Regions from separate parts of the Aquipuribacter nitratireducens genome, predicted to be linked through region 2. Evidence: predicted binding sites of a transcription regulator. Region 2 holds the regulator's gene; the other holds the start of a gene.
The links. Region 2 encodes LexA, which represses DNA repair genes until DNA is damaged. Its sites were predicted from a motif close to TCGAACANNTGTTCGA; they were not measured.

Region 1 (4,935 bases), on a different contig from region 2:
CTGGCCGTTCGCCGCGGCCAGGCTCGCCCGGGGGGAGCGTTCCGCACGACCCAGCGGCAGGGTCGTGAGCCACGACCACTGCAGCAGCGGCTGCACGAGCCGCTCGCCCGCGCTGCCCGCGAGCTGGCGCGGGTACGGCGAGACGAGGTCGAGGCCGCTGCCGCGCAGCAGCGCGACCGTGGCGGCGACGGCGTGCGGGGCGAGGGTGACGTCGGCGTCGACGAACACGAGGACCTCGCCCGTGGCCTCGCGCCCCAGCTGGTGGCAGGCGTGCGGCTTGCCGAGCCACCCGGGCGGCGGCTCCCGGCCGGGGACCAGGCGGACGCGCGGGTCGCGGGCGGCGGCGGCGCGGACGACGTCGGCGGTCGCGTCGCTGCTGCGGTCGTCGCACACGAGGACCTCGAGGTCGGGCACGCCGGTCTGCTCGGCGAGGCACGCGAGCAGGCGGGGCAGCGTCGTCGCCTCGTCCCGGGCCGGCACGAGGACGCTGACACGACCCCGTACGGCGGGCGGCTCGTCGGGCGGGCGGCGCAGGAGGCGGGCGTTGCGCACCGTGTGGACCGTGAGCCCGACCGCGAGGACCGTGCCGGTGCGGGTGAGGATGCGGGTGAGGGCGCGTGCGAGGGCGGCACGACGCGCTCGACCAGCCAGTCGGCTCACAGTCGGTCCCGTGCTCCGCTCAGGCGCCGGTCCTGGAGCGCGCGCGCGGTCGCGGCAGCGCGCCCCGCCACCCGAGCGGGGGGACGCTGCTGCCGCCGTCGCGGCGCAGCAGCCAGAGGTACGGCCCGACGAGCAGCCCCATCCCCACCAGGCCGTACGCGGCGACCACGGGCCGGTCGAAGAACGCGACGTTGGCGAGCCCGGAGCCGAGCCACGTCCACGCCAGCAGGAGCGCCGGCGCCGTCTCGTCGACCGCGCGGCGCGGGACGACGACGTCGAGCAGCGCGACCATCACGACCGCGACGAGCAGCCAGCCCGCGTAGTTCGTCAGCGGGATGCCGGGGACGCCGGGCAGCCCGGGCTCCGGCCGGTCGAAGACCCAGTGCCCCGCGGCGGTCATCTGCGGGTCGAGGTAGAGGTCCCACGAGGCGAGGGCCAGACCACCGAGCACGGCGGTGAGCGCGCGAGCGGGGAGCGTGCCCGGGGCTCGGCCGCGCGACGCGAGCAGGACCGCGCCGAGGCGCCGGCCGAGCAGGAGCGTCGGCCACGCCATCATCGTCCACGCGAGCGGGATGAGGACGGGCACGTCGAGCAGCTCCGGACCCAGCGTCCCCGTGTACTCGTAGGGACCGAACGGGACGCCCGTCGCGGTGCCGACGGCCTCCGCCAGGAGACCGACCCCCCCGGCGACGAGCAGCACGAGCACCGCGGCGCGGGCGCCGGTCGTCACCGCGGCGTGGGCGAGGCTCGCCGCGCAGAACAGCACGACGGTCGCCGTCGTCGAGGCGACGAGGGCGCGGCCGTCGAGGAGGGGGTAGCTCACCTGCACGAGGACGGTGAGCGCCGCGAGCGCGAGGGGGAGCCCGAGCGGGTGCAGGACCCCGCGGCGCAGGCGGCCCTCCTCCGCGTCCGGCATGCGCCCGATCGTAGACGGGGCCCTCGGCGGCGGGGACCTGCGGCCGGGTCAGCCGGAGGTCGGGTCGCCCGACACGACCGCGCTGCGTCCGCCCGTGAGCCGGACGAGCTCGTCGTGCGTGGTCGGGAAGACCGTGTGCGGGTGCCCGGCTGCCGCCCACAGCTCACCGAGGTGCGCGAGGTCGGCGTCGACGACGGTCGGCAGCTCGTGGGTGTGCCCGACCGGCGCGACACCGCCGATGACGAAGCCCGTCGCCTGCCGCACCAGGTCGGCGGGGGCCTTGCGGACCTCGGCGACGTCGAGCGCCTCCGCGAGCAGACCGGGGTCCACCCGGTGCCCGCCCGAGGCGAGGACGAGGACGGGGTAGGGGTCGGCGCCCCCGACCGCGTCGGGGCGGGGGTGCGCGACGAAGACGAGGGAGTTGGCGATCTGGGCGACCCCGACGCCGAGGCTCGCGGCCGCCTCCGCGGCCGTGCGGGCGCTCGTGTCGAGCACCTGGATGCGGTCGGCGGCGTCGTCGACGCCCGCGGCGTGCAGGGCGGCGCGCACCCGGCCGACGCCGGGGTGGGTGCTGAGGTCGAGCGGCTCGGTCACGAGGGGGAGCGTAGGGAACGTCGCCGCCGTGCCCGTGGTGCGGCCGTGGTGCGGCCGTGGTGCGGCCGGGGTCCCCCGCGGGTCGTCGGGGTGGGCGACACGCCGGAGCGGTGGACGGCGGCGGTCCCGCGACCTAGTCTTCGAACACGCGTTCGTTCGAACACAGTTTCGATCTTGTGATGGGTCAGGGGAGCGAGGAGGGCATCGTGCGACGGTACGACGAGCACGTCGAGGTGAGGACGACGGACCTCGGTGACGGGTCCGCGGGCCGGCCCGACGCCTTCATCTGGCGCGACCGGCTCCACGTCGTCACCGAGGTCCTCGCCACGTGGTCGGAGCGTGAGGCGTGGTGGGAGGTCGACGTGCGCCGCGGGGAGCCGGCGGCGTACGAGCGGACGGTGTGGCGGGTCGAGGCCGGCCCGGGTCGCTGGGCCGGCACCGGGGTGTACGACCTCGCGCTGACCGTCCCCGTCGGTCGGCCGGTCGCCCGACCCGTGCTCGCCGGGGCGGCCGTCGGCGGGCCGGTTCCCCGTGCCGGCGCGGGAGCTCCTGCCGGGACGCAGGGGGAGTGGGTGCTGCTGTGCCGGCTGGACTGAAGGTCCCGAGCGCGTCGGGCGCACCGGCCGCGCAGGCCGCACCGGAGGGGGAGGCGGTCCTGGTGCTGACCCGCCCGGCGCAGGCGAACGCCGCCGGGGTCGCGCTCCTCGACCGCGCCCGGGACGGCCTGCGCGCCGCCGCGGCCGAGCTCGACGCGGGCGCACGGTGGGGCGGGGCGCAGCTCGCCGCGCTGCGGGCGGCGACCGCGGTCCTCGCCGTCCGGGGCCGGCCGGGGCCCGCGCGGTCACGGCCCCGCAGCGTGTGGCACGTGCTGCCGCGGCTCGCGCCCGAGCTCACCGAGTGGGCCCAGTACCTCGGCGCCCTCGGCGGACCGGCCTCGCCCGCCCCTCCCGGCGTCGTCGGCCGCGGTGCGCGCGAGGCCGACGACCTGCTGCGGGACGCCGAGCGGTTCCTGCGCGCCGTCACCCGCTGCCTCGGCCTGCCGTGGCGGCCCGTGCTACCCGACGTCGTCCCCGCGTCCCGCTGAGCCCCGCCCCGCCGACCGCTCCCTCGACCACCTCGCCGACCACCTCGCCGACCACGTCCCCGGAGACCTCGACAGTGCCGTCCACGCCGACCTTCACCCACCTCCACGTGGCCTCCGGCTACTCGCTGCGCCACGGGGCCGCGACCCCGGCCGCGCTCGTGGCCCGGGCCGCGGAGCACGGCATGGACGCGCTCGCGCTCACCGACCGCGACGGCTGCTACGGGGCGGTGAAGTTCGCCGGGGCGTGCGCCGAGGCCGGGATCGACCCTCTCCTCGGCGTCGACCTCGCCGTCGAGCCGACCGGGGCGCTCGCCGGCCTCCCGGTGTGGGCCGACCCCGCGGGTCGGGTCCAGGGTCCGGGCCAGGGTGCGGCCCGGCGCCGCACCCCGGTCCGGGGCGGGGCGCAGGTCGACCCCCGCCACCCCCGCATCACGGTGCTCGCGCTCGCCGCCGACCCCGCGACGGGGCTGCCGGCCGCGGCCGGGTGGGCGCGGGTGTGCCGGCTCGTGTCGGCCACCCACGCCCGCGGCGAACGCGGCAGGCCGGTCGCCACCGAGGACCTGCTCGTGGCGCACTCCCGCGACCCGGGCACCGGGGCACCGGCGCTCGCGGTCCTGCTCGGGCCGCACTCCGAGGTCGGCCGCGCGGTGCTCGCCCGTCGCGACGACCTCGCCGTCCGGCTGCTGCGGGGCTGGGCCGCCCGGTTGCCGCCCGGCAGCCTGTTCGTCGAGGTCGTCCACCACCGCGCGCCCCGCGACGTCCCGGCGAGCCTCGGGCACGCCGCCCGCATGCTCGCCGTGGCCGACGCCGCGGGTGTGCCCGCCGTGCTCACCAACGCCGTCCGGCACGTCGAACCCGGCGGCGGGCTCACCGTCGACGTGCTCGACGCCGCCCGCCGGCTCGTCCGCCTCGACCCCCGCCACCTCGACCGCACCACGAGCGCCGGCTACCTCGCAGGCGCCGGGGAGATGACCGCCCGCGCCCGGGAGGTCGCCGACCTCGCCGCCGGACTGCCCGGCAGCCGCGACGGCAGCGGCGCCCGCACCGCCACCCGCCTGCTCGCGACGACCGCCGCCCTCGCCGACCGCTGCCGGCTCGACCCCGCCGCCGACCTGTCCGTGGGCTCGGTCCACCTGCCCGAGGCCGAGGTGCTCGGCCACGACGCCACGACCGACCTCCAGGCCGTCCTCGCCGCCCGCTGCCGCGAGGGCCTCGACCGGGCCTACGGCGGTCGCGGGGTGCCCACCCCCACCGGCCACGCGAGCCCGGCGGACATCGAGGCCCGCCTCGCCGACGAGCTCGCCGTCGTCGAGCAGCTCGGCTTCGCCGGCTACTTCCTCACCGTCGCCGAGGTCTGCGACCTCACCCGGTCCCTCGGCGTGCGGGTCGCCGCCCGGGGCTCCGGCGCCGGCAGCCTCGTCTGCCACGTCCTCGGCGTCTCCGGGGTCGACCCCGTCCGGTACGGGCTGCTCATGGAGCGGTTCCTGTCGCCGCTGCGGGCGTCCCTGCCCGACGTCGACGTCGACGTCGAGTCCGCGCGGCGCAAGGAGGTGTACGACGCCGTCCTCGCCCGCTTCGGCGCCGACCGGGTCACGTGCGTGTCGATGATGGACACCTACCGGGTGCGCCACGCCGTCCGGGACGTCGGCGCCGCGCTCGGCATGCCGCCCACGGAGGTCGA
Region 2 (4,935 bases):
GTCGACGTCGTCGTCACCAACCACGCCCTGCTCGCGATCGACGCGATGGAGGGCCTCCAGACCCTGCCGCCGCACGACGTCGTCGTCGTCGACGAGGCGCACGACCTCGTCGACCGCGTCACCGCGACCCTCGCGAGCGACCTCAGCGCGGGCGTCGTCCGCACGACCGCCGCCGCCGCACGCCGTGCCGGCGCCGCCGCCGGTGACGTGCGCGACCTGGAGGACGCAGGGGAGGCACTCGACCGGGCGCTCGGGGCGCTGCCGCCCGGCAGGCTCCCCGACGGCGCCCCCGCGTCGCTGCAGGACGCACTCCTCCTCCTCGCGACCGCGGCCCGCGCGGCCCTCCGCTCGCTCCCCAAGGACAAGGGGCCCGACGCCGCCGCCGGCGCGCAGGCCGGACGCGCCGCGCTGCTGGAGGTCGCAGGGACGGCGGAGCGGATGGCCGGGGTGCCGCTGGTCCGTCGCGCCGAGCCCGAGACGGACGAGGGGAGCGACGAGCCCGGCGAGGAGGACGCCGCACCGCCGGACGCGCCGGCCGGGACCGACGTGGTGTGGGTCGAGAGCGACGAGCGTCGTGGGCACGTCGTCCACGCGGCGCCCCTCAGCGTCGCGGGGCTGCTGCGCAGCCGGCTGTTCGACTCCCGGACGGTGGTCGCGACGTCGGCCACGCTCGTGGGGCCCGGTGGCTTCGACGCCCTCGCCCGACGCCTCGGCCTCGGCCGGGGCGGCTGGCGGGGCCTCGACGTCGGCAGCCCGTTCGACTACGGCCGACAGGCGATCCTCTACGTCGCCGCCCACCTGCCGGCGCCGGGCCGGGACGGGCACGGGGCACCGCTGTGGGACGAGCTCGTCGCGCTCGTCGAGGCGGCGGGCGGACGCACCCTCGGACTGTTCTCCTCCCGCCGTGCGGCGACCACCGCCGCCGAGATCGTGCGGGAGCGCACCGACCTGCCGGTCCTGTGCCAGGGCGACGACGTCGTGCCGACGCTGGTCCGGCAGTTCGCCGACGACCCGCGTGCCTGCCTCTTCGGCACGCTCGGCCTGTGGCAGGGCGTCGACGTGCCGGGCCCGTCGTGCAGCCTCGTCGTGCTCGACCGCGTCCCCTTCCCACGGCCGGACGACCCGCTCGCGCAGGCTCGCACCGAGGCCGTCGAGGCGACCGGCGGCAGCGGCTTCATGACCGTGTCCGTCGCGCACGCCGCGACCCTGCTCGCGCAGGGCGCGGGACGACTCGTGCGCAGCAGCGACGACCGGGGTGTGGTGGCCGTCCTCGATCCCAGGGTGGCGACGAAACGGTACGGGCAGGCGCTCCTGTCCGCCCTGCCTCCGATGTGGCGGACCACGGACCGAGCCACCGCTCTCGCCGCGCTCCGCCGACTCGACGGGGCCGCCACCCGGACCGGGACGACGGCATGAGCCACCCCGGCCTCGGGGCCTGGGACGCGGTTCCGGGCTACCTCAACGCGAGCACCCTCGGGCTCCCGCCGCGCCGGACGGTCGCCGCGCTCCGTGCCGCCGTCGACGACTGGCAGGGCGGACGGGCCAGCGCACCGGACTACGACGCGGACGTCGACGCGTCGCGACGCCTCTTCGCGGACCTCGTCGGGGTCCCGCCGGGCTGGGTCGCGGTGGGCTCGCAGGTGTCGGTCATGGTCGGGGAGGTCGCGGCCCACCTGCCGGACAGGTCGAAGGTCGTCGGGGTCGAGGGCGACTTCGGCTCGGTCCTCGGGCCCGTCGAGGCCCAGGCCCGCCGCGGCGTCGAGCTCGTCACCGTGCCGCTCGACCGCCTGCCCGACGAGATCGCCCGCGCCCGACCGGACGCCGTCGTGTTCTCCCTCGCCCAGTCCGCCGACGGGCGCCTCGCTGCCGCCGACGACGTCGTGACGGCGGCCGCCGACATCGGCGCCCTCACCGTCTGCGACACGACGCAGGCGACCGGCTGGCTGCCGGTGGACGCCGGGCGGTGGGACGTCACCGTGTGCAGCGCCTACAAGTGGCTGTGCGCCCCGCGGGGCGCCGCGTTCCTCACGGTCCGACCGGAGGCGTCGGAGCGTCTGTCGGGCCACAACGCCGGCTGGTACGCGGGCGACGACGTGTGGGCCTCGGTGTACGGCCCCGGGCTACGGCTCGCGCGCGACGCCCGTCGCTTCGACGTGAGCCCCGTCTGGCTGGCCTGGGTGGGCGCCCGGACGTCGCTCGAGGCTGTGCTCGAGGTGCCGGCGGAGGTCCGGCACCGGCACGGGCCCGCCCTCGCCGACCAGCTGCGGACGCTCCTGGGCGAGTCCCCACAGGGCCGCCCGGTCGTCTCCGTCGACGACCCAAACGGCGGTCTCGTGCGACGGCTCGTCGCGGCCGGGTGCTCGGTCGCGTCCCGGGCCGGTCGCGCACGGCTGTCGTTCCACCTGTGGAACGACAGCGCGGACGTCGCCCGGGCGGCCCAGGCGCTCCTCACACCCGCCTGAGGACCGCCGTCACCTTGCCGAGCACGGTCGCGTCGTCTCCCGGGATAGGCGTGTACGCCGGGTTGTGCGGCATGAGCCAGACGTGGCCGTCCCGCTTCCGGTACGTCTTCACCGTCGCCTCGCCGTCGATCATCGCCGCGACGATCTCGCCGTTCTCGGCGACGGGCTGCTGCCGGACCACGACCCAGTCGCCGTCGCAGATGGCGGCGTCGACCATCGAGTCGCCGACCACCTGCAGGAGGAACAGCACCCCGTCACCCACCACCTGCCGGGGGAGGGGGAAGACGTCCTCGACGACCTCCTCCGCGAGCACCGGACCGCCCGCGGCGATCCGGCCGACGAGCGGCACCATGCTCGCGCTCGGCAGGGCGCTGCCCTCGTCGTGCGCCCCGGAGCGCCACGTCCGCTCCGGCGCCTCCTCCACGACCTCGGCCCGCACGTCCCCCGTCGGGGCGGGCCGGCGGCGACCGTCGTCGGGGTGGACGACCTCGATCGCCCGCGGCCGGTTGGGGTCCCGACGCAGGTAGCCCTTGCGCTCCAGGGTCGCGAGCTGGTGCGCGACGCTGCTGGGGGAGGTGAGACCTACCGCCTCACCGATCTCGCGCATCGAGGGCGGGTAGCCGCGTCGCTGGACCGCCTCACGGATGGTCTCGAGCACCCGGCGCTGCCGTTCGGTCAGCCCCTCGAGGTCCGTCGTTGCCATGTGCTCCTCCGCTCCGCGACCGGCTCCGCGCCGGTTGTGTCCGACCCCTGTCGTTGGCTCGGTGCGTGCTCCCCAGCCGACGTGATCGACGCTATGGCGTCGAACACCTGTTCACAAGCACCCCGCCGCGCGTGTCGCTCGCAGCGCGCCGCGCTTCGAACATGCGCTCGACAATGTCTCGACCTCAGGTTAACGTACAGGTGTTCGACACGGCCAGGACGACCGAACACGCGTCCACCCAGGAGGACTCATGACCAGCACCGCCACCCTTCGTCACCACGAGCTCCGCGGCCTGCGGCTGACCCGTCGCGGGCGCCGGCTCGTGCGAGGGCTCTCGTGGGGCCTCACCACCGTGGCGGTCGCGCTCTCCGTCCTCCTCGTGTGGATGGCCGTCGCGACCGGCGTCGCCCCCGGCGCCTCGGCCGGTGACGGGCGGCCGGGTGTCGTCTCCGGTGCGCCGGGATCGGTGGGGTCGGTGGACCTCGACGAGCTCGCGCCGGTGCCGGTGAGTGTCCGACCCGGCGACACGCTGTGGGCGCTGGCGCGCGAGCACGCGCCCCACCGCGACCCCCGCTCGGTCGTGCACGACGTCGTCGCACTCAACGAGCTGTCGTCCACGGCGGTGGCAGTGGGGGACCGCCTGCTCGTCCCCACCCGCTGAGCCGGCCGGGTCGCGGCGGGTCGCACGACACGTCCGGCGAGTTCCAGGAGACCGCTTGCGTTGTCGGTTGCCGGTGTTACGGTTGGCACAACATCTAGTAGTTACACGGATGTCGTTCGTCCACATCTGGTCCACACCGTGTCCACACCGACACACCGGGTATCAACAGGCGGCACACAGGTCGGTCCACAGCCGACCAGGGTGAGCCGCCGGGGGTCGCGGCGGGAGAGGAGCTCCACATGCGGTGCCCGTTCTGCCGCAACGACGACTCCAGGGTCGTCGACTCGCGGACCACCGACGACGGGACGGCCATCCGCCGGCGCCGTCAGTGCCAGGACTGCGACCGCAGGTTCACGACGCTGGAGTCGGCGAGCCTCATCGTCGTCAAGCGCTCGGGGGCCACCGAGCCGTTCTCGCGCGACAAGGTCCTCGTCGGCGTCCGTAAGGCCTGCCAGGGGCGTCCGGTCACCGAGGACGACCTCGCCCTGCTCGCCCAGCGGGTGGAGGAGGCCGTGCGGCAGACCGGCCTCGCCCAGATCGACGCCCACGACATCGGCCTCGCGATCCTCGGTCCACTCCGGGAGCTCGACGAGGTCGCCTACCTCCGCTTCGCGAGCGTCTACCGCGCCTTCGACTCGCTCGAGGACTTCGAGCAGGCGATCGCCCTGCTGCGCGTCGAGCGCGAGCAGCACACCACCTGACCCACCGCACGATCCGCACCGCACCCACGAGCACCGAGCCACCGACCACCACGCACCAGGGGAGCGCCCATGACCGAGACCGCCTCGCAGCGTCAGAAGAAGCCGGCCGCGCGCGGCATCACCGTCGAGCGGGTGTGGACCACCCCCGGGGTGCACCCGTACGACGAGGTGACGTGGGAGTCCCGCGACGTCGTCCAGACCAACTGGAAGACCGGCGAGACGATCTTCGAGCAGCGGGGGGTCGAGTTCCCCGACTTCTGGTCGGTCAACGCGTCCTCGATCGTCACGACGAAGTACTTCCGCGGCGCCGTCGGCTCGGAGTCGCGCGAGCGGAGCCTCCGCCAGCTCATCGACCGGGTCGTCCTCACGTACACGAAGGCCGGCAAGGACCACGGCTACTTCGCGACC

Region 1: the regulator LexA is predicted to act here: its motif matches at 2,311-2,326, upstream of WAB14_RS15975 (DUF6504 family protein).

Annotation. Positions count from the first base shown of each region.
Region 1 covers NZ_JBBEOG010000010.1:55,520-60,454, forward strand. The annotation lists gene WAB14_RS15960 (glycosyltransferase family 2 protein) at 1-660, opposite strand, end outside; gene WAB14_RS15965 (carotenoid biosynthesis protein) at 680-1,576, opposite strand; gene WAB14_RS15970 (YbaK/EbsC family protein) at 1,625-2,170, opposite strand; gene WAB14_RS15975 (DUF6504 family protein) at 2,377-2,766, shown strand; gene WAB14_RS15980 (SAV_6107 family HEPN domain-containing protein) at 2,751-3,254, shown strand; gene WAB14_RS15985 (DNA polymerase III subunit alpha) at 3,329-4,935, shown strand, end outside.
Region 2 covers NZ_JBBEOG010000003.1:360,217-365,151, reverse strand. The annotation lists gene WAB14_RS08005 (ATP-dependent DNA helicase) at 1-1,416, shown strand, start outside; gene WAB14_RS08000 (aminotransferase class V-fold PLP-dependent enzyme) at 1,413-2,462, shown strand; gene lexA (transcriptional repressor LexA) at 2,449-3,165, opposite strand; gene WAB14_RS07990 (LysM peptidoglycan-binding domain-containing protein) at 3,416-3,826, shown strand; gene nrdR (transcriptional regulator NrdR) at 4,066-4,527, shown strand; gene WAB14_RS07980 (vitamin B12-dependent ribonucleotide reductase) at 4,597-4,935, shown strand, end outside.